3 regions of the Chryseobacterium sp. R2ACT005 genome follow, and region 2 is predicted to be linked to each of the others. Evidence: riboswitches for the same ligand, from Rfam matches in the RefSeq annotation. Region 2 holds a riboswitch; each other region holds the start of a gene.
What was found. Region 2 has a riboswitch for cobalamin ahead of ACPF63_RS03800 (acyl-CoA thioesterase). Riboswitches for the same ligand answer to the same signal wherever they lie in the genome.

Region 1 (7,539 bases), 1.8 Mb from region 2:
AAGCTTGATTCCAAAGATCCGAATGCCACTACTTATTGTGCCATGGCGAAAAGATTGGCTACGGATATGAGTTTTAATATATGCAACGAGGCCCTTCAGATCTTAGGCGGCTATGGCTGTACGCAGGATTTTCCGGTTGAAAGGCTGATGCGTGATGCCAGAGTGCATCAGGTAGTGGAAGGAACCAATGAAATTATGAAACTAGTGATTTCAAGAAAGATCCTTGAAGAAGGAGCCACCCTACAAATAAGATGATAAACCTATTTTCATTAATGTAGAATCTTTTAGCATTTAACTGGGCTGTCTAAACTTTTTATATGGATTATTTTTAACCACAAAAGACACAACAGTTTTTATTTTAAAACACTTTAGTTCACTTAAGTAAGTTTAAAAATGATATCTCAGAAAAGCTCAAATAAGATGAAAATCAAAGATTTTCACAAAACTTAGGGGTACTTTTTATGCATAAAGCCAGGTACTAAAGAAACTTAAGTGTTTTAAACTTTTGTGTCTTTTGTGGTTAAAATAATTAATAATAAAGTTTAGACAACTTTTTAATAATAATTTTCAATTTTCAACTCTCAATTTTTAATTAAATACCATGAGTGTAATTATAACAGAAATAAAAAATAAGGTCGGGATTATTACCCTGAACTCTGAGAAAACCCTCAATTCGCTGTCATTGGAAATGATAGAAGAACTGAAAGTTATCCTGGAAAACTGGAAGATTTCTGATGAAGTAACCTGTATATTCCTTCAGGGAGCTGGCGAAAAAGCATTCTGTGCAGGTGGTGATGTAAGAAAATTACATGATGCTATTATTGCGCAGCGTAAAGTAGATGCTTCAAAGGTTCCACAGGACTGTTTCGACTTCTTTTCAAAAGAATATCAGGTAGATTATGCCATTCATACCTATCCAAAACCTGTCATCGTCTGGGGACACGGAATCGTTATGGGAGGCGGAATTGGTTTAATGGTAGGAGCCTCACACCGCATCGTTACAGAAAAAAGTAAACTGGCAATGCCTGAAATTACAATTGGACTGTATCCTGATGTAGGGGGAACCTGCTTTTTGAATAAAATGCCTTCCGCCTATGGAGTTTATTTAGGATTAACAGGCGCAAAACTGGATGGAGCAGACTGTAAATTCTTAGGACTGGCAGATTATTTTATAGAATCTTCCTCAAAAGAAACTGTTCTGAATACCCTTCAACAGGCAGACTGGGACGGAGCATCTCATAAAACTGTTTCCCATATTCTCGAAAATATTTCAAAAGAAGTCATTATTCCTGAGTCTCAGGCGGAATTACACGCTTCTTTTATCAAGCAGTTTGAAGAAATCAACTCTCTGGAAGATTTCAGAAAAATATTGGTCAGCCATAATGATAAAGATGAATGGATTAATAACGGTGTGAAAAGCTTTGAAGCCGGATCTCCAAGTTCAGCGCACATTATTTTCAGACAATTGAAACAAGGTAAAGATCTAAGTCTTGAAGAGGTTTTTCAATCTGAACTGAATCTGTCGTGTCAGTGCTGTATCCACCCTGATTTTGCAGAAGGAGTAAGAGCATTATTGGTAGACAAAGACATGTCTCCGAAATGGCATCCCGCAACATGGGAAGAGATTACGGAAGAATGGATAGATTCTTACTTTAAAGAATTGAAAATGGAAAATGAAACATTGAGAATGGAGATTTAAGTATTGAAAATAAGACTTTTATGACGTTCATAGATGTTTTTAATCAATAGAGAACTTTTTGAACCCTCAACTTTAAACTTTAAACTAAAAATTATGTCAAATATAGCATTCATAGGATTAGGAAACATGGGTGGACCCATGGCCGTTAACCTGATCAAAAAAGGTCATCACGTTGTGGGTTTTGACCTTTCGGAGAAAGCTTTGAAAATACTGGTGTCAGAAGGAGGGAAGGCTGCAGGATCTGCTGTGGCCGCTTCTGAGGATGCAGATGTAGTGATTTCAATGCTGCCTTCCGGAAAACACGTAGCTGATCTTTATTCAGAAGATTTTATAAACAGCCTGAAACCAAACACATTATTAATTGACAGCAGTACCATTGATGCAGTTACAGCCCGTACAGTGGCTGAACTTGCTGTTTCAAAAGGCTGCAGAATGATAGATGCACCCGTTTCCGGAGGAACAGCCGGAGCTCAGGCAGGTACACTCACCTTTATTGTGGGCGGTAAACAGGAAGACTACGAAAAAGCCAGGCCGATACTGAAGTGTATGGGACAGAATATATTTCATGCCGGAGAATCCGGGGCGGGACAGGTTGCTAAGATCTGTAATAATATGCTGTTGGCCATTCACATGATCGGAACTTCAGAAGCCATCAATCTTGGGGTAAAACATGGTCTTAATCCTCAGGTTTTAAGTGAGATTATGCAGAAGAGTTCCGGGAAAAACTGGTCCTTGGATGTTTATAATCCTTATCCGGGAGTAATGGAAAATGCCCCGGCTTCCCGTAATTATTCCGGTGGTTTTGCCGTAGACCTGATGACAAAAGATCTGGGCCTAGCCGCAGAAGCAGGTTTGGAAACCAAAACATCCACACCACTCGGCAATACCGCATTGAATTTGTACAGAATGTGGAGCGAATCCGGAAATGGAAAAACAGACTTTTCAAGTATTATTCAATTTCTAAACAGAGACCTTTAAAAATTGAATAGAAGGTAAAAACTGTCTATGATTACTTTTTAATAATTATCAACTATCAATTAAAAAAATGACTTTCGAAACATTATTATATCAACAAAACGGACCTGTCGGAACGCTGACGATAAACCGTCCGCAGGCATTAAATGCATTGAATGAGCAGGTTTTACAGGAACTGAAATCATTTGCCAGCAAGATAAGATCAGATAAAAATATCAGAGTATTAATTATTACCGGTTCCGGGGAAAAAGCTTTTGTTGCAGGGGCTGACATTAAAGCCATGCAGCAAATGACTCCCGCAGAAGCAGAGACTTTTTCTATTGCTGCACAAACTGCTTTTAATGCTATTGAAGAACTTCCGTTTGCCGTGATAGCTGCTGTGAACGGTTTTGCATTGGGAGGAGGGTGTGAACTGGCATTATCCTGTGATATTATCCTGGCTAGCGGGAAAACAAAATTTGGACTCCCTGAAGTGACATTAGGATTATTGCCTTGTTTTGGCGGAACCCAGCGTCTACCAAGAGCTATCGGATTATACAAAGCAAGAGAAATGGTTTTCTCCGGAGAATTTTATTCCGCAGAAGCTTGTAAAGATTTTGGTTTTGTTAATCATGTTTTTGCTCCCGAAGAATTACTCAACGAAGCTCAAAAACTGGCAGAAACAATTGCCGCAAGAGGACCTGTAGCTGTGGCAAAAGCGAAACAGTCTTTAAATACAGGATTTGAACTGCACATTACGGATGGGTTAAAACAGGAAGCTGCATTATTCGGAGAGTTGTTTACAACAGAAGACCACCATGAAGGTATCGGGGCATTTATAGAAAAAAGAACCCCGGACTTTAAAGGAAATTAATACATTGGAAGATAGAGAATTGAAAATAGCATGGTTTAAGTTAAGTATCATTTTCCATTTTCAATTCTCAATTTTCCATTTTTATTATATGGTGATTCCATGATTGTTTTTCACCTCAGCCATCACAAACGTACTGTGAGTGCTCCCTATAGAATCTACAGATCCCAGTTTATTAAACACAAAATCCTGGTAATGTTTCATATCCCGTACCTGAACTTTCAGAAGAAAATCAAAATCTCCGGAAATATTGTAGCATTCTGCAACTTCTTCAATTTCTAAAATTTCTTTCACAAAATCATAACCTACAGATCGGTCGTGAATTTTCAGCTTGATCTGACAGAAAACCGTAAACCCACGGTTGAGTTTTTCAGCATCAAGAACAGCGGCATATCTTTTCACAAACCCTTCCTGTTCCAATCTTTTTACTCTTTCAAAAACAGGTGAAGTGGAGAGGTTCACTTCTTTAGCAAGCTCTTTAACGGTCAGTTTTGCATTTTTCTGGAGCAGCCTCAGCAGCTGTACATCCTTATCATCGAGTTGTTCCACAGAATATTATTCTTTTAGATTATAAAAACAGTCAAATGTAAAGAATTATATGCTTTTATTTATGTTTTTAAAAGTTTATTTTGCTTAATTAATTAGATTTGATTGTGTGTTTATTCTGTATTGTTAATTTTACACAAAATTAAAAACTTTTACTGATGACCATTGTTATAGGTAAAAGTACAGTTCTTTAGAGATACTTCATCAAACAGGAAAGGTTTTACGTAACGTAGATTAATAGGGAATCGTGTGAGAATCACGAGCTGTCGCGCAACTGTAAGTAACATACCAAAGGTTTCTATCCTTATATATCCACTGCCAAAAGCGGGAAGGATGACGGAAACTGTTACAAGTCAGGAGACCTGCCTTTACTGAATTGACGATGCTTTCGCGGTCTGAAGCTTTGGGTCATACAGATGATATATCGGATTTATACACTTTCTCTGCAAGGGAATTGTATTGTTTGTTATATCATGATCCTGAAATTTTTATCCGTTAAAACATTACGAAGCATTTTTAAAAGACTTTACCATTAAGTTTAATTAAAAAGTAAAAAAAATGCAAACTCACATTCTGGGCTATCCGCGTATTGGTAGCAAAAGAGAACTCAAAAAAGCCTGCGAGCAATATTGGTCAGGTAAAATCCTTTTGGAAGAACTTCTGAATACGGGCAGAAATATCTGTAACCAAAACTGGAACATTCAGAAAGAAGCCGGTATAGACCTTATTCCCTGTAATGATTTTTCATATTATGATCAGGTATTGGATATGAGTCTTGTGGTAGGGGCAATTCCCACACGTTATCATGAAGTAGTGCTTAAAAAAAACAATTCTGAGCTGGATCTTTATTTTGCCATGGCAAGAGGATATCAGAAAGAAGGACTGGATATCACAGCGATGGAAATGACAAAATGGTTTGATACCAATTATCACTATATCGTTCCCGAGTTTTATAAAAATCAACTGTTTAAACTGAGTTCAGATAAAATTTTCAATGAATTTGCAGGAGCAAAGCAGGCAGGAATCAATGCAAAACCGGTCATTATCGGACTGGTTTCTTATCTGTTGTTAGGAAAAGAGAAAGAAGAAGGATTTGATAAACTGGATCTGGCTGGAAACCTTCTTTCCGTATATACAGAGATTCTAACAAAACTTCAGGAGCAGGGTGCAGAATGGATTCAGTTTGATGAACCTTTTCTGGCATTGGATTTAACGGAGAAAGCAAAAGAAACATATCATTTTATTTATACCGAAATAAGAAAACGTTTCCCGAAACTGAAATTTATTATTGCCACTTATTTTGAAGGATTAAAAGATAATGGATCACTTGCGGTATCACTTCCGGTGAATACTTTACACATTGATTTGGTTAGAAGCCCTGAACAGTTAGATGATATTCTGAATGTCATTCCGGAAAGCTTAGGCCTTTCATTGGGTGTGGTTGACGGAAGAAATATCTGGAAAAATGATTATGAAAAGTCTTTGTCTTTCATTCAAAAAGCAGTTGAGAAATTAGGATCTGAAAGGGTTTTAATTGCTCCTTCCTCTTCATTACTTCATTCACCTTGTGATCTGGATTTTGAAACCACACTTAATCCGGAAATTAAAAACTGGCTGGCTTTTGCCAAACAAAAAGTGGCAGAAGTGGTAACGCTTAAAGAACTGGCATCCGAAACCGAGAATGAACAGATTCTTGCCGCTTTTGAAGATAATAAAAAAGCAATTGCAAGCAGAAGAACATCTTCGCTTATTCATAATGATGACGTGAAGCAAAGAGCAAATACGGTTACTGAAAAAGATGCTCAAAGGATAAATACTTTCAAAATCCGTAAAGAAGAACAACAGAAAGTACTGCAGCTTCCTTTATTTCCAACAACAACCATCGGATCATTCCCACAGACCACTGAGGTAAGAAGCTGGAGAGCAAAATTCAAAAAAGGAGAGCTGACGGCAGAGCAGTATGATACTTTACTGAAAGAAGAGACCCAGAGAACCATCAACTGGCAGGAAGAAATAGGAATAGATGTATTGGTTCACGGGGAATTTGAACGTAACGATATGGTAGAATATTTCGGAGAGCAGCTGGAAGGTTTTGTATTTACGAAAAATGGCTGGGTACAAAGCTACGGAAGCCGTTGTGTAAAGCCTCCTGTGATCTTCGGTGATGTTTCCCGCCCGACACCAATGACGGTATATTGGTCCCAATATGCACAATCCCAGACTGAAAAATGGGTAAAAGGAATGCTCACAGGTCCTGTTACGATCTTACAATGGTCTTTTGTACGTGATGATCAGCCCCGTTCAGAGACATGTAAGCAAATTGCTCTGGCTATCCGTGATGAGGTTGTGGATCTTGAAAAAGCAGGAATCAGAATTATTCAGATTGATGAGCCTGCGATAAGAGAAGGGCTTCCATTAAGAAAGACAGACTGGCAGAACTACCTGAAATGGGCCGTAGAAGCTTTCAGAATTTCAGCAAGCGGAGTGGAAGATGCTACACAGATTCATACCCATATGTGCTATTCGGAATTCAATGATATTATTGAAAACATTGCTGATATGGATGCAGATGTGATTACCATAGAATGTTCCCGTTCTCAGATGGAACTGCTGAATGCTTTTGCAGATTTCAGATATCCGAATGAAATTGGTCCCGGAGTATACGATATCCATTCCCCAAGGGTTCCGTCAAAAGAAGAAATGATTGAACTGTTGAGAAAAGCTCAAAACGTAATTCCTGCCAATCAACTTTGGGTAAATCCGGACTGCGGACTGAAAACAAGACACTGGGAAGAAACAGAAAAAGCTTTGATTGCAATGGTGGCCGCGGCTAAAGAAGCCTCCGTAGAATATGCACTTTAAAAAAACTTTAAAATAATTATATTCAACAATTCAGATCGTGTTATGATTTTCATAGCACGATCTGTTATTTTAAAAAGATAAAAATAGGGTGATCATTTAATATTCTATTCATTTTTATATCGTATTTTTGCTGCCCGATGTATTTTGACAGATAAGTCTTAAAAATACATTGAAAAACTGATAACCAACGAAATATACATTTAAATATGAAAGAATCATTTTCTGAAATGAAATCAGAAACCTACAGCCCGGAATACATAGCCAGAATAAGATGGAGTATTGTCATCCTTTTTGCTGTCATTGCGGTTATTTTACTGGGATTTTTTATTGATGCTGTTTCACATACTTCTACAGATACCGCATCTGACATGATCTTCTTTTTATTCTTTTTGATTACTGGCCTGCTGGCAGGGTGGCTGGCTTATCAAATGATCAGAAATCAGGATGAGAAAATCAGTGGTCTGCTGATCAATCATCAGGGAATCCTGTTTCTCAACAGAAAAGAGAAAATACTGTCAGAAATTAAATACCAGGATTTGATCAAAAGCAAGGACTCCTATACAAAAGATATTTATTCAGAATCTCAGAATCTCGGAAAATATAGTAA
Region 2 (7,539 bases):
GTGGAGATACAACATTAATGTCTGTCAAAGGAACTGATCTTATAACAGGAGTTTCCAAAAAGGCTATCAATGAGCGAATGAAGGAAAGCCTCAAAAAAAGCTCACCTTTTGGCGCCGCACTTGGAAATGATAAAGCAGAAGCAGATACATCTTCAGACACAGATATTGAATATTCGCCTCTGAACGAACCCAAGAATAAAAAAGACAAGCAAAATATTCCTCCTAACCCATTGATCATCATTGCATTTTTGGCTGCTATTGCAGGAATTCTTGTTCAGGTGATGAAGAATGTCAGAAAGAAATATCTGTATCATATTATTCTTTCTATTATAGGACTCGCCTCTTTACTTATTTTTTATCTGACATTTCAATCTAATATGGAAGGATTTGGAAATAATAAAATAGCGATGGGATTTGGAAGTGATATTTCGATCAGCTATGGTTTCGGGACTGCGTTTTATCTATGTTCCGTTTTATATCTTTTCGTTCTTTTATTCTATGGGATCTTTTCTTACTTTCTGAAAAATAATCCCCAAGCTATTTATGGTTCTACACAACAAAATACAGAATCTTAAAAACTATATTGCAGATAAAAAAAGAGTGTTTTTTCAAACACTCTTTTTTTATTTTATTTCTTAATGAATTTTAGTCGGGTTACCCTTTCTCTGTCTTTCAGCTGGATGAAATAAACACCTTTTGAAAGGTGATGAAGGCTCACTTTATGATCTGAAACTTTACCTTCTCCTGTTTTTTGTCCCACAGCATTATAAATTTCAAAATTTGCTGCTTCTGAAATGCCGGAAATATTTAAAATATCAGATGTCGGATTAGGATAAATTTCAGGCTGTACAGATTTTACTGATTCTCCAACGCCTAGTGTGAGATTTATAATATCTACCCCATAATCTTCAACCTCGCCATAGGTGAATGTCCCACAAGCATCTGTAGGTGTAGTTTGACTTGAAACCACACGCATTACAGTACCACACGTTGTCAGTGCTGCAAAACTTGGAATATTAAATACAGACACAGCCGGAGCTGCCTGAGTAACATTATTGGCAACCATTACTCTTTCACTGGATTCAAAAATGCCGTTAGCATTGAGATCTATCCATGCAGTTACTGTTGTTGTACCTGGAGTTCCGGTCCAGCTATTACTTACCGAAAGTTTATTGCCCACACTTCCTACAAAAAACTTTATTCTACGGCTTATATCGCTTCTGTAATCTGTATAGTTGGATGAGCCGGAGTTGCTGACCATTGGAGCCGTAACCCCTGTGGAGTTTACTGTCACATTAGAAATATGCATCATGCTGGTATCTGTAGAAGCGCTTGCACAGTAATTAATGACTGTTGTAAAAAATATAGGATTGGACCATGTTCCCGTTATCGTGTTACATATTTTTGCGACTTGTACTTCATAAATTGTACAGGGCTCTAACATACCAATAGTAAGCACATTTTGCCCAGGCAATACCGTTGTTGCTATCATCCAGGTGGTACTGCCAGCTTTCCGGTATCTTACATAATTGTTCGGAGTATTTGGGTCGGCAGTCCAGGTAACCGTTGCGGAAGTAAGGCTAACATTTGATACCACAACATCTGTTGGAGCATTTGTATCACAATAAAATAAAGATTTTGATCCTGCTTCTATCTTGTTTTCTGCCTGAAAGCTTGAAATACCCAAAATAAAAGAGAATACATAAAGTAGTCTTTTTGTCATGTTTATTAGTTTTTAAATTCTCCTGAAAAATAGGGCGTTTTTTGAAATAATTCTTATAAATATTTCATTTATTGTTATATTTTATCAATACATTTTAAATTACAAGCCAAAAATCACACCTATTATACAAAATAATCCCATAAGATATCTGCATTTTTAATCCATCTGAAACAAATACAAGATTTTAAAGAACTGCAATGGTATAAATTATCTCCTGAAAAGCATTTAATTTATATATTTGGGGGATCAAAAAATTTTCATGATGACTTTCATAAACAAAGCATTCTATTTATCCGCTTTCAGTATTTTATCTATAGCCTTTGTAAAAGGGCAGAATAAAGTTCCTTTCGGAGTTGTAAAAGCTGAAGAAGGATATGCCAATGTACGGGTTCATAAAGACAATTACAGAAAAATTGTAGACAAGATCCGTATGCGTAAAGGAGATGTATTTGTTTATGTAAAACCTGCTCCCGGAGAAACAGAGTGGATCTGGATCAAATATCCTGAAAAACAGGATGAAGACAAACCATTTGTACGTTATGAAACACTGGACAAAGAAGGAATGGTCAATAAAGAACGTATTGCTTATATAGACCAGCTTCCGGCCTATACTCCCTCCAGGTCCAAAAACGGAAAATCACTTATTTTCACAGATAATTCTGATCCAAAAGTTCCTACTGCCCAAAGAAGCAAAGTTGTGATTGATATCTACCCTTCCAATGCCGGCTACCGTAAAAAGGAAAAAGATGCGGAAGGAAAACTTCTTACCATTGATAAGGTAAAACCTTGGGGAATCGGAAATGATCTTCCTGAAGGAATGACTGAGATCAAATCAATCAGGGTACAACAACCCGGAAGAGGTTCTGTCTTTGTAAGAGAAGCCATCAAAAACATGTTCCAGCCTACTATGGATTTTGAGAATATTGGCGTAACCTCCCTGGACACCGATAATATTTTCTTATACATGATAAACGGTTCAGGAGAAAACAGATACACCACGCTGTGGACGATCAAGAAAGGAAGAGTAATCAGCCAGATTATTTACCATAATCCGGAATAAATTCATTATTTTTGCACTCGAAAAGTTTTACGCTTATTCATCACAGGAATTGGTTCTGCATCACTGCAGATTAAAAGGGAACCGTGTGAAAATCACGGACTGTCGCGCAACTGTAAGTAACTGAAATCTTTATCAAAGATCCACTGTGCGAGGCATGGGAAGGAGATAAAAGATGTTACAAGTCAGGAGACCTGCCTATTTCTTTAAACAAATAACTTTCGCGATTTGAAGTTGTATTGATCTGATGGATTGTTTCAGGGGGTTCTTTAAGTTCCTGTCATTATTCTGTTGTTTTAATATCGTTTTCATTTCGCTTTAATTAATAATGATATATGACTACAGAAGAAAGAATTGAAGCATCCGAAACCAGAATCTTTAAAGCGGTTTTCCCTAACACAACCAATCATTACGATACCCTTTTTGGTGGTACGGCCATGCAGCTGATGGACGAAGTAGCTTTTATTACAGCCACACGATTTGCCAGAAAAAGAGTGGTAACAGTGAGCAGTGACAAGATCGATTTCAAGAAACCTATTCCAGCCGGAACTATTGTGGAACTGATTGGCAAAGTTTCATACGTAGGAAAAACCAGTATGAAAGTAAATGTTGAGATCTATACCGAGCAGATGTATTCTTATGAAAGAGAAAAAGCCATTGTAGGTGATTTTACTTTTGTAGCGATTGACGAATTCAAGAAACCAATCCAGATACTATAAATGATAAAGTTTCGGGCGGCCTTTGGCCGCCCGAAACTTATTCTATTTTCAATAAATTTATTTCACAACTTTTTCAGTTTCCAGGCTTCTGCTCAGCAGCAGTTCAAAGGCTTCTCCCATTTCATCCGATGCTCTGCTGATAGCATTTTCAAGCATATTCCGGATTTGTTTTTCTGTTACTCCGGCTTCCGTCCAGCTTTTTCCTGAAGTATGGGAATTTAAGATAAATGGCATAATTCTGTCGATTCCACAGGCAAAAATAGCATCCGGTGTTTTCTCATCTTCAAACTCAAGCCATAGATTGAAGAACTCTGTACGCAAAGGCTCATCCAGGATACCGAAAATCTTTTGTGCAGATGCTTTCTCTCTGTCAAACTTCCCTACCATTGCTTTTTCATCAAAAATAAAGGTATCCCCAGCTTCTATCTCTACCAAATCGTGAATGGAAAGCATTCTTATCACTCTCAACAGATCAATATCTGCACGGTTTTTAGCATATGGATAAAGAATCTGAGCAAGAATGATGATCTGCCATGAATGTTCCGCAGTATTCTCTCTTCGGGAATCATCAGCATTATAATTTCTTCGCTGTACATTTTTCAAGGCATCCACTGCCAGGATAAAATCAATCTCTTTCTGAATTTTCATCTACTTTTCTCTATTATATTGTTCTGAAGGGTACACCTTTGTTTTGGTTACCCATTTATTATTGATCTTTTCTTTAGTGATCACTTTTACGCGGCCTTCTACCGTCATATCTTCTTCTTTTTCAAAGACTTTATCAAGTCCTTTATTGGGAACAACAGCATATTCAGTGGTAAAAATATCACAACAGCCAGATTTTCCATAGGAGATCAGGCGCTTACGTTTCACATCCACATCAAAAATATCAAGAGCACTGGACGCAAGATCCGTAAGTTCTTTACTCTTCACAAATGCCATTCTTGTACTGTTGAATACATAAACGTCATAGGAAGCAGCGCTATAGTTTCCCATATTCCCGTTCCTTACCGCTATATCTTCAGTTCCGTCAAAATTAAAATCATTAATGATTACAGAGTTCTGTTTATTTGTCAGCTGGATCATTTTTCCCAGCCTGGGCTTTTCAGTCTGATCTGTTTCCAACACCAGATTATCCGATGCAAAAGTCTGTACCTTTGTATTTTTATGATCAAACAATTCTACAGTTCCTTTGCCGCTGCACCGGCCATCATAGCAATTTTCTACCTGGATGATTGCATCATAATTCTTTGATGCATTTTTAACCTCAAACTGATATTGTCCGAAACATGCAGGCCCCAGTAAAACAAAAGCCGGTAAATGTTTATACTTATTGAATAAATTCATGGTAATAGTAAGTGATTTAGGTGTTTTTTTCCTAACAAAAATACGAATCATAATACCGATCTCAAAATTCCGGCCTTATTATCTGTAAGGATCTGAAACATTTTAACAGCCTTTAAATAAAAGAGTGTTCAGTAATAAGAAGCTATTTCCCGCTATACGCTCATACTCCTCGCTCCGTACCTGAACCCAAGCCGCTGTGGGGTAACCGCTGCTATCGGGGCTATATTTTGGGTAATGAGCAATAATTAATGAATGATAACTTTTTTCTCTTTATTTCTTTCATTTTCATTTAAAATTTAAATATTTTTTGATCAAATTCATTCTTATCAAAATTCATAGTAAAATTTATAAATCTGATTATCAAATATTTATACTATTTATTTTAAAAATTTCACTACTTTGTATTGCATAATACCATTTTATTTACATATCTTTGTAATGTAAAATCGAAATAGGTACAACTAGCTAGGTTCCGAACTTCGAAAATTATATAACTAATTAACAAAACTTATCAAAGATGAATACCGAAAATACCAAAGCGCAAATGCGAAAAGGAATTCTGGAATTCTGTATTCTAAGTCTCATCAATAATCGCGAAATGTATGTTTCTGATCTTATTGATGAACTGAAAAAAGGAAAACTGGATGTAGTGGAAGGAACCCTCTACCCTCTTCTTACAAGACTTAAAAACGGAGAGTTTCTCTCTTACAGATGGGAAGAATCTACAGGAGGACCACCCAGAAAATATTATCAGATCACAGAAAAAGGAAAACTTTTCCTGGATGAACTTCAAAACACATGGAATGAGCTGACAGCCTCAGTAAAAAACATCACCCAACAAAATTAAAAAACAAAGCTATGAACAAGACACTCTCAATAGGACTCGCAGGTTTTTCTTTTACAATAGAAGAACACGCATATATAAAGCTCAGCGATTACCTGAACGCTCTGAGAAGCTCACTGGATGCTTCTGAAGCTGATGAGGTAATGCATGACATAGAAATAAGAATGGTGGAGATTTTCAAAGATTCTCTGGGAAAACGTGAAGTAATAAATGATACCGATGTAGAAAAGGTAATCGCACAGATCGGAAGCCCGGAAAAAATTGAAGAACAGGAAGAGGCTTATTTTTCTGAAAAAACATCTGCCAAAAATACCAATTCAGGAACTTATTATTCCGATAAAAAACAACTGTTCCGTGACCCGGAAAAACAAAAAGTAGCAGGGGTTTGCGCAGGTTTAGCTCAATATGTAGGAATGGATATTACCGCAATGAGAGCAATCTGGCTGGGAATTTTTGTATTAGGAATTTTTACAGCAGCCATTTCATCTTCACTGATCGGTCTTTTATATGTAATCCTTTGGATCGTACTTCCAAAAGCTGAAACAGCAGCAGATTTCCTGAAAATGCAGGGAAAGCCTATGAACTTCGACAATCTTAAGAATGAGTCTAATAAATTGGTTCAGTTTGCCAATGAATCTACTCAGAGGGTCGGAGAAATATACAACGAAAACAAACCTTATATCAACAATGCAAGCAGCGGAATCTGGAATGTTTTCAAGTATATCGTAGGAGGATTCTTCGTATTGATGGCTGTAAGCAGCATTATCGGAGTATTTGTATTATTCGGTCTTTTCGGAATGGATACAGACTTTCCTGGTGCCAATGAAATAAGATTCTATATGGATGACCAGGGTCTTGATAAAGTATTGGCAGCCATGATGGTAATCGGAAGCTTAATTCCAGCAATTCTTTTCAGCTTATTAAGTATTAAGATATTTTCTCCAAAAACAAAACTGAGAAATATCGGATGGGTAGTAGGAGGTTTATTTCTTCTTCTGATCGGACTGGGAACGTACTTCGGAATAAGCATGGCTAAAAAAGACATGATCTACAGAGGAAGTAAGGAAGATGTAGAGAATGTGGCCATCAACACTACTTCAGATACAGTGTATGTAGATGTAAAGCAAATCAATATTCCTCAGAATTTCAAAGCTTATAATAATGACATTTATTCTGACAAAAGATCAGTGTATGAAGAAGACTATATCTCTGTAGACGTAACAAGAAAACCAGATATTAAAACACCTTATCTGATCATCAAAAAAGAAGGAAAAGGATACAATTTCCCAATTCAGCTGACAGTTCCTGTAGAAGTTGTAAACAACAAAATACTACTTCCAAACTATATCAAATATCCATATGAACACAGATTCAGAGACTATAGCCTGGAATATGAACTTGTAGTTCCGCAAAAAGCAGTGGTTATTTCAATGAACAAAAACCATATCCATATTGATGGTGACTTAGACGGAGATGGTATCAATGATGAAGATCAGGACAACGATGAAGATAACAACGGCGTTAGAATTGAAAAAAATAAAATCACGGTAAACGGTTCTAGTATTGAGTATAACTCTGATGATCAAGACAGTATCATCGTAAATGGCAAAAAAGTTCCGAACAACCAGGCAAAGAAAGTAATTGATTCTGCAGTGTCCAATATCAAAAAATCAAATAAAGATATGGACATCAAAATCAAAGACGGGAAAAACGAAATTTCCATACAAACTAAATAATTAACTTCAGAGAGTGGTAGAAGGTGTGAGTGGATGGCAACCGTTTGAAATTCACACTCTTCTTCTCTCAGAAAAGTAAAAATAAAGCCATATTTAGTTTCTTATGTAAAAAA
Region 3 (7,539 bases), 1.8 Mb from region 2:
CTGCATAGCTGCTGGCATAAGCTTTCCCTCCTTTAAAGGTTAAATAACGGCAGTTCTGTAATGGAATAGAAGTAATACGTTTGGCTGTTTTGGCATCCAGCACTTCAATCTTGTTGGAAACATTGACAACAATATACAGCTTGCTTCCGTAAATCTTAATATCATTTCCAACATCTCCCAGCTCTTTCACAACATTCGGATTAATCTCCGCGTAGATGTTCCTGTAATAGGTTCCTTTGGTATAATCAAAAAAATCCAAGGTACATTTGTTGCTTCCCATATTTCCTTCATTCAGCATGTAGAAACCTTTGATTGCTGTATTTTCTGATGGAAGTCCCTCTACCACTTCCTGGCGGACAATAATATCATCCGTACGGCATGAACTAAGAAAAGCTAAGACAAGAAATAAAAAATAAAAGTTTAGTTTTCTCATAAGGTAAAATTTAGAATAAGTTTAAAGTTTCTTCCCGGCATCGGATAATTGATCACTACATCATAATATTGGTTGAAAATATTATTCATCTCAAGGCTTACTTTAAATTGATGATTCGCCCAGTTGAATTTTCTCTGAACAGACAGATCATGGGTATACCAGGGTTGTACATAATTGTATTGAATGTTGTCCTGGTTCACATCATACCTTTCTCCTACATACATCGCACTGTAATTGAAACTCCAGTCTTTATAGTCCGCCATCAGGGTGAAGGAGCCACTATGCCATGGTGTGTAAGGAATCTGATTTCGGTAGAATGTATCCTCCGGATCTGTCATATCTCTTGCGCTTTGGTAAGTGTAGGAAAGCAAGGGTCTCAGTTTTACTTTTCCTAACTGCATTTCTGCCTGAACATTCACGTCAGCACCTATGATTTCAACCCGTCCAAGGTTCATCATCAGCCAGCGGAACATACTTCCGTTAGGGGCTGCAACAATCTTATCCTGTACTTTGTTGTAATAACCGTCTACTTTAGCATAAAAGGATGTAAAGAATCGGTTTTTATAATTCTTCTGATACGTAAATCCTACATCATACTGATTGGTAAATTCCGGCTTCAGGTAAGTATTTCCGATATTAGTGTAATACAGATCATTGAAGGTTGGCAGTCGGAAAATCCTTTTATAGAAAGCTCTTAAAGTAAGTTCAGGAATTATTTCAGGCTGGTAGCTCATAAATACAGCGGGGGTCCATTCTCTGCTGTCTCCGGGTCTTTTATTTTTTCTTACTTCTTCAAAAGTAAAAGTTCCTAAAAGGCTGCCCAGGATCTTGAATCTGTTCCACTGATACGTTGTTGCCAATGCAACCAATGTAGTGTAACGTGTAGGATAAGAAAAGTTATCCAGATTGGCATCCAGATTATTGTACTGAAAATCCCCGCTCAGACTGACATCCCAATTGGATGTGATAGAATAGATATTGGATGAGGAAAGATAGAGCTCTCGTTGGATATAGGTGTTATCGGTATGAATAATAGACTGCGAGCGAACAGTATCCATAAAATGAGTGTAATCGTAGGCAAACTTTGCTTTCAGCTGAGTTTCAAATCTGGGAAACAGTTTTTTCCGAAGATTGGCCTGCACGAAATAATTTTCATCAGAAAGTCTTGCTCCCCTTCCTCCAAAACGGCCATTCACAATAGGAGCCGGCGTTCCACGGTCTGAAATATAACCATAGCCTCTTACATTCCAGCTTCCGTTATTTAAAGTTCCGTTTAACGAAGTTTCAAAACGTTTCGCTTTGATATCTGAGTCCTGTCTCTTTGCAATCGTATCATAAGCCTGCTGTCCATCAGGATATTTCTTGGCATACCGAAATCTGTAAATCCCATCACTCTGCAGAAATTCTCCACTGAAGCTGGCAGAAGTTCTGTCTGAAATTTTCTGTTCCAATCGGAATGACGGATTAAAAAGGTCTATGGAGGCACTTTTTGCTCTTATCACAAGATTGGTTTTCTTTATTCCTTTAAATACGGGTGTTTTAGGCTGTAAATAGATAGATCCCGAAGAACCGAAATCTTTTGCCGGCTGAAAAATCTCGCTTTTCTGCCCGTTATACAATGATATTTCTTCCAGATCATCCAAAGAATATCTTCCCAGATCTACCAGTCCGTTCTGTGCATTTCCCAGTTGAATTCCATCATAGAAAACGCCTACATGCTGACTTCCAAGGCTTCGGACATTAATGGTTTTCAATCCGCCAATCCCTCCATAGTCTTTGATCTGAACACCGGAAAAATACCGAAGAGCATCTGCTACAGAATGACTGTTCAGTCTTTCCAGCTGCTCGCCCTGCAGAGTTTGTGCCGGAAGAATTTCTTTGAAGTTTTTCTTGTAAAGGTTGATCCCTTTGATTGATTCTTCCTGAACACTGTCTTTTTTCTTGGTTTGAGAAGACAAAAGGTGAGATGTTAACACCAGTATTGTGAAAACAGCTTTATGAATTGCAGAAGTAATTAGTTTTGCCGCCATTAGCTCATTTAGGATAATGAAGACGCTAATGGATATAAGAATACAACGACAAAGCACAGCTGTCACTGCACAGAATCATTGATGTCCTAAGCTTTATTCCACGAAAGCGTCAAACGATTATTTTCTGGCAGGTCTTCTGACTTACTCCATTTTTGAAATCCTTCCCATTAAAAAACAGTGGATATATTCTTCAAAAATCTTGGTGCGGAGCTTACAGCAGCGGGTCTGTTCCGGATTTTCACCGGATTCCCTTTTAAGAGCTTTTTATGGCTCACCAAATTTCGGCAAAGATAAAAAATTATTCCTAACCCCCAATTAAAATCATGATTCATAAACAATTAAAGCTCCCGAAGGAGCTTTAACATGATTAAAAAGGGGTTTTATTTAAATTCCGATATTCAGGAAAATACTAAATCTGGATTTTGCTTCAATATCACCACCAGCCAAATGGGTATACATAGGAAGCATGAGTTCACTTCCCAGGCTCAGTTTTTTATAAGAGGCTTCAAACCCAATCTTCCCATACAATGCACTTCCGGCAGTATTCGGTAGCGCTTCATCAAATTGTTTATTCTGAGCATACACTTCTCCCTGCACTCCGGTTTTTACAGAAAAGATAGATTTTTCATTTCCTGCAACCTGATAAAATCCTGTTGCAGCGTAGTTCCACTGGTTTCCAAAACGGTAATTTTTCTTATTCTCTGTTTTAATCGTATAGTCTGTATTGACCAATACAGCTATTTTATTCTTCTGAAATTTATAATTCAAAGCCGCCTGATAATCCCAGCTTCCGGTTCCCAACTGAAAACTCGGATTGACTCCGGATGCTCCTTTTTCATCAAACTTTCCCAAAGGAATTTTCACGCCCAAACCTCCGCTCACGTGATGGAAATTATCTTTAGAGCTCATTAGCTGATAGATTCCCATCAGGTTCAGATCTCCGATTCCGTTGATTTTGATATCTCCCTGCATAGTCCTTTTTTCATGAAAATGAAATGGCAGACTTGCATATACACTTAGTTTTTTAGTCAATGGAATTTTTCCCCATAGCTGTAAGGTATTAAAATACTGATCCTGTGTAAGATCTTTTACAAATAAATTTTCTTTTGCTTTGTAATGCTGTGCAAAGTATTTGATTCCGATAAACTGTGGATTCAATAAAGATTCAAAGCCTGAAGATCCGTTACCGGCAGCACAGCCACATGCATCACAGTCATCATCAAAATCAAATCTACTGAAGCTGTCCGGAGCAATATAAATACTGTCTTTAATAGTCTTCGCTTGATACTGGCCAAACAAAATCAAACTTAATATTACGATAATCTTCTTCATGTTTTCTATAATTTATTCTGCAAATTTTGGGTTGGATATAAAACTTTTGTCTGATAATGTTTTCAGGAAAGCAATAATCGACTGTTTTTCCTGACTATTCATGGCTATTCCTGTATGACCATTCTGTTTCAGCTGTGGATCCAGATTGGCATTATCTTCTACCTGATCTGAATAGAAATTGAGTACAGCATCTAATGTGTAAAACCTTCCGTCATGCATATAAGGTGCTGTATATTCTACGTTTCTCAAACTTGGAACACGGAATTTCATCCAGTCTACCTGATTAAGAGTAACTCTGTAACGTCCTGCATCTTTGAATTCCGTGTTATAATACATTCCTGTATTTCTAAAACTCTCATCGGTAAATAATTCTCCGCTATGGCAAGAGGCGCATTTCTGTCCGAACAAAGCCATTCCCTGAGATTCTGTAGAAGTAAACTGCTCTTTTCCCTGCCTGAACCTGTCATATTTTGAATCTGCAGAAATTAAAGAAGCCATAAACTGTGACAGTGCTTTTAGAATTCTTTCTCCGGTAATGGTTTCATCTCCGTACGCTTCCCTGAAAAGTTTTTTATATTTCTGATCATCTTTTATTTTTGAAATGGCTTCCGGTATAGAACTGTCCATCTCATTGACATCTGTAATAGGGCTTATCGGTTGTTCATTGAGGTTATGAATCACTCCGTCCCACATATATCTTTTTAAAAAAGCCATGTTCTGAATGGGCGGCGCATTTCTGATTCCTATTCTGTCATCTACGCCATGACTTACAGTATGTCCGTGATGGGTGAATGCGTTTTCCTGAATATGACAGAAGCCGCATGAAATGGTATTGTTTCGGGAAAGTCTTCCTTCATAGAATAATTTTCGACCCAACTCTACTCCGTTTTTGGTTACCGGAGTGATTGATTTATCGAAAGTCATTTCCGGAAAATAAGAAGGAAACTGCAGATTGTATGCTTCATCTTTTTCCAGTGGCTGAATCACCTCATCAGAACAGGAAATACAGCTCATAATCAATACAAGCAGAACCAACATCCTTTTAATAAGAAAATTAATCATTGTGAACGTGGTCTACTTTAAACATTTTGGTAAGGTTATTGGTAACGTCTACCAAATGCTGGTTTGAGCCCATCAACATATCATTAGTTGTAGTAAGGGTAAGCGCTTTATCTCCACTCAAAAACTGATTCAGATCCGCAAGAATATGGACAGAAGGACGAATTTGTCCCGTCACTCTTGCTGTTGTCGGAAGATTCAATGTGATTTCACGGTATAGGTCAGCCTGTTCATTAGCGGTAACATTTCCCATATTTCCTGTATGATTCATAAATTCCTTTGAAGGGGCATCATTTCCATATTTCCCTTCCAGTTTCACAAAAATATACCCGGCAGCCCATGACCACGTCAGCCCTTTCTGCTTGGCTTTTGTCCAGAATTCCGCTTGCCCGTCTTGTCCCAGTAAGTAGGCTTTCTGGCTGATTCCCAATCCGAATTTTATTTTCTTATAATTGTTTTTCGGAATACCATCCAGATTCAGGTATATAATTCCGGCTACCGCATCCACCTGATCTACTATGAAAGCGCCTTTATCAGGATTGTTTTCATTGTATTTAAATTCATTTCCATTTTCGTCTATCAGTGATATGTTACTGATGACATATTTTAAAGCCGAAAAATTGTGTTTTTGTCCCTGAGAAGAAGTCTGAACCGTCTGATTTAAAACAACATCTCCTACATTATTAAATCCGTTTTCAAATTTGATCTGAAGTTTTCCGGGTGTGGTATCCTGTGGATTTTCGTCATCCCTGCTGCTTTCGCAGGCTGCAAAAGAGAATAAAGTAAAGGCAATAAAGAATAGTGATAAAAATTTATAGATTTTCATTGTTGATTTTTTAAGTTGAATACTAATTATGTAATGTGAAAACATTCTTTTTTACCACAAAAGGCACAAAAGTCCTACACTTAAGTTTTTAAGTGATAGATTTTATGCACAATAAGAACACTTACACTTTTTTAAATCTTTGATTTTTAATTGATGTAAGCTTTGTGACTTTTGTGGTTGAATAGTGATGGTTTAACTTAAAAAACCGGTGGTTTGAAAATGTGAGTCAGAAACAGAAAAGAATATGCTGTTTCATAGATAAAGTTGAAATTGGAAAGTATAATTTTTCCAGTAATGATAACCTCTGTTATCTCAGGCAATATATATATATCAAGAATTTTCTGTCCTGAGTTTTTTATTTTATTGAAAGGAGTAGACTCTGTCTCGTTATTGGCTTTTGCCAGCTCTTTGCTCAAGTAACACTTTCCATTGCAGTGAATTTCTGGCCTGGATTTATTCACACAGAGAACTTTAATGATATAATCATAATTTACAGCATACTCTACCACTGGCACCAAAGGTCTTAGCACCATATATAAAGTAAAAAGTATGCTGTAAAATAATTTCATCAGACTATTTCTTACTTAAAGCTTCGTCATATCTTCTGCTGATCTCTTTCCAGTTCGTCACGTTCCAGATAGCGGTAAGATAATCTGCTCTTTTGTTCTGATATTTTAAATAATAAGCATGTTCCCAGACATCAATTCCGAAAATAGGAGTTCCTTTTTCTTCTACCACATCCATCAAAGGGTTGTCCTGGTTAGGAGTAGAGGAAACAAACAATTTTCCATCTTTTCCTACAGAAAGCCAGGCCCATCCTGAACCGAAACGATCCGCTCCGGCTTTAGCCATTTTTTCTTTAAAAGCATCTATACTTCCGAAAGTTTCAGTGATGGCTTTTGCTAATTTTGCAGAAGGCTGTGTATTTTTTTGAGGGGTCAGAACAGTCCAGAACAGTTCGTGGTTATAATGTCCTCCCGCATTATTTCTTACTGCAGCAGGCAGTTTTGAAACATTGGAAAGAATCTGAAACAACGTTTCCTTTTCCTGTGGAGTTCCTGTAATTGCTTTATTCAGGTTAGCTACATACGCTGCCGCATGTTTTGAATAATGAATTTCCATAGTCTGGGCATCAATATTTCCTTCCAGAGCATTATAAGCGTATGGCAGAGGTGTCTGCTTAAACTGAGCCAGTGTAAACTGGGCCGCGAAAACTGCAGTTACAGCAGCTATTTTCAAAATCTTCATAACGTTTTTGTTTATGGTTGAACAATGTTTTTTTGCTAAGCTGGAAGATGGGAGATGGAGGCTGGAAGTAATTGGCATTAAGTATAAATCCTTCAACTTCTATTTACTTCTATAGCTATCTAAAAACCGCTACAGCTTTACCGTCTGGAAGAACTTCCAGCTTCCAGCTTCCAGCTTCGCGCTCCCATCTCCCTTATTTCAATAATTTCTTAATATCCTCAATCAGGATTTCTCTGTCAGGGTGATACTTTCCCGTCAGCAGAGGTGTTTTACCTTCCGGATCTCCATAATTTAATCCTGAATAATACAGAATCGGCATATTTTCTTTGTTATATCTGCATCTGATATTTCCATTCTGATCTACCAGGGCAATCATTCCGCTGTGGTTCAGGCTTTCTCCTTCATCTTCCTTGTCACCTACGTAGATATTAAATTTATCAGCAAGATCACCAATGTATGTACGGTCTCCTGTCAGGAAATGCCAGTTGGGAGATGTCTCCCCTATTCTTTTAGCATGTTCTTTTAAAGCTTCAGGGGTATCATTTTCCGGATCAATGCTGATGGAAATGATGCCGAAGTTGGGATCATTGACCTGGTTCTGAATAGCCTTC

Region 1: linked by a shared signal. The riboswitch ahead of metE (5-methyltetrahydropteroyltriglutamate--homocysteine S-methyltransferase) and the one ahead of ACPF63_RS03800 (acyl-CoA thioesterase) in region 2 are both predicted to bind cobalamin.
Region 3: linked by a shared signal. The riboswitch ahead of ACPF63_RS19545 (TonB-dependent receptor plug domain-containing protein) and the one ahead of ACPF63_RS03800 (acyl-CoA thioesterase) in region 2 are both predicted to bind cobalamin.

What each region holds. Positions count from the first base shown of each region.
Region 1 is NZ_CP188192.1:2,593,270-2,600,808, reverse strand. Features, by position in the region: gene ACPF63_RS11880 (acyl-CoA dehydrogenase family protein) at 1-255, shown strand, start outside; gene ACPF63_RS11875 (enoyl-CoA hydratase/isomerase family protein) at 602-1,699, shown strand; gene mmsB (3-hydroxyisobutyrate dehydrogenase) at 1,793-2,677, shown strand; gene ACPF63_RS11865 (enoyl-CoA hydratase/isomerase family protein) at 2,745-3,527, shown strand; gene ACPF63_RS11860 (Lrp/AsnC family transcriptional regulator) at 3,612-4,073, opposite strand; cobalamin riboswitch at 4,269-4,454, shown strand; gene metE (5-methyltetrahydropteroyltriglutamate--homocysteine S-methyltransferase) at 4,629-6,932, shown strand; gene ACPF63_RS11850 (hypothetical protein) at 7,139-7,539, shown strand, end outside.
Region 2 is NZ_CP188192.1:809,322-816,860, reverse strand. Features, by position in the region: gene ACPF63_RS03815 (hypothetical protein) at 1-575, shown strand, start outside; gene ACPF63_RS03810 (GEVED domain-containing protein) at 629-1,723, opposite strand; gene ACPF63_RS03805 (hypothetical protein) at 1,983-2,783, shown strand; cobalamin riboswitch at 2,817-2,996, shown strand; gene ACPF63_RS03800 (acyl-CoA thioesterase) at 3,116-3,499, shown strand; gene ACPF63_RS03795 (HD domain-containing protein) at 3,557-4,147, opposite strand; gene ACPF63_RS03790 (XAC2610-related protein) at 4,148-4,846, opposite strand; gene ACPF63_RS03785 (PadR family transcriptional regulator) at 5,364-5,693, shown strand; gene ACPF63_RS03780 (PspC domain-containing protein) at 5,705-7,426, shown strand.
Region 3 is NZ_CP188192.1:4,240,052-4,247,590, forward strand. Features, by position in the region: gene ACPF63_RS19540 (YncE family protein) at 1-433, opposite strand, end outside; gene ACPF63_RS19545 (TonB-dependent receptor plug domain-containing protein) at 430-2,463, opposite strand; cobalamin riboswitch at 2,573-2,757, opposite strand; gene ACPF63_RS19550 (transporter) at 2,848-3,795, opposite strand; gene ACPF63_RS19555 (cytochrome-c peroxidase) at 3,808-4,833, opposite strand; gene ACPF63_RS19560 (MbnP family protein) at 4,850-5,680, opposite strand; gene ACPF63_RS19565 (hypothetical protein) at 5,878-6,249, opposite strand; gene ACPF63_RS19570 (superoxide dismutase) at 6,254-6,928, opposite strand; gene ACPF63_RS19575 (SCO family protein) at 7,122-7,539, opposite strand, start outside.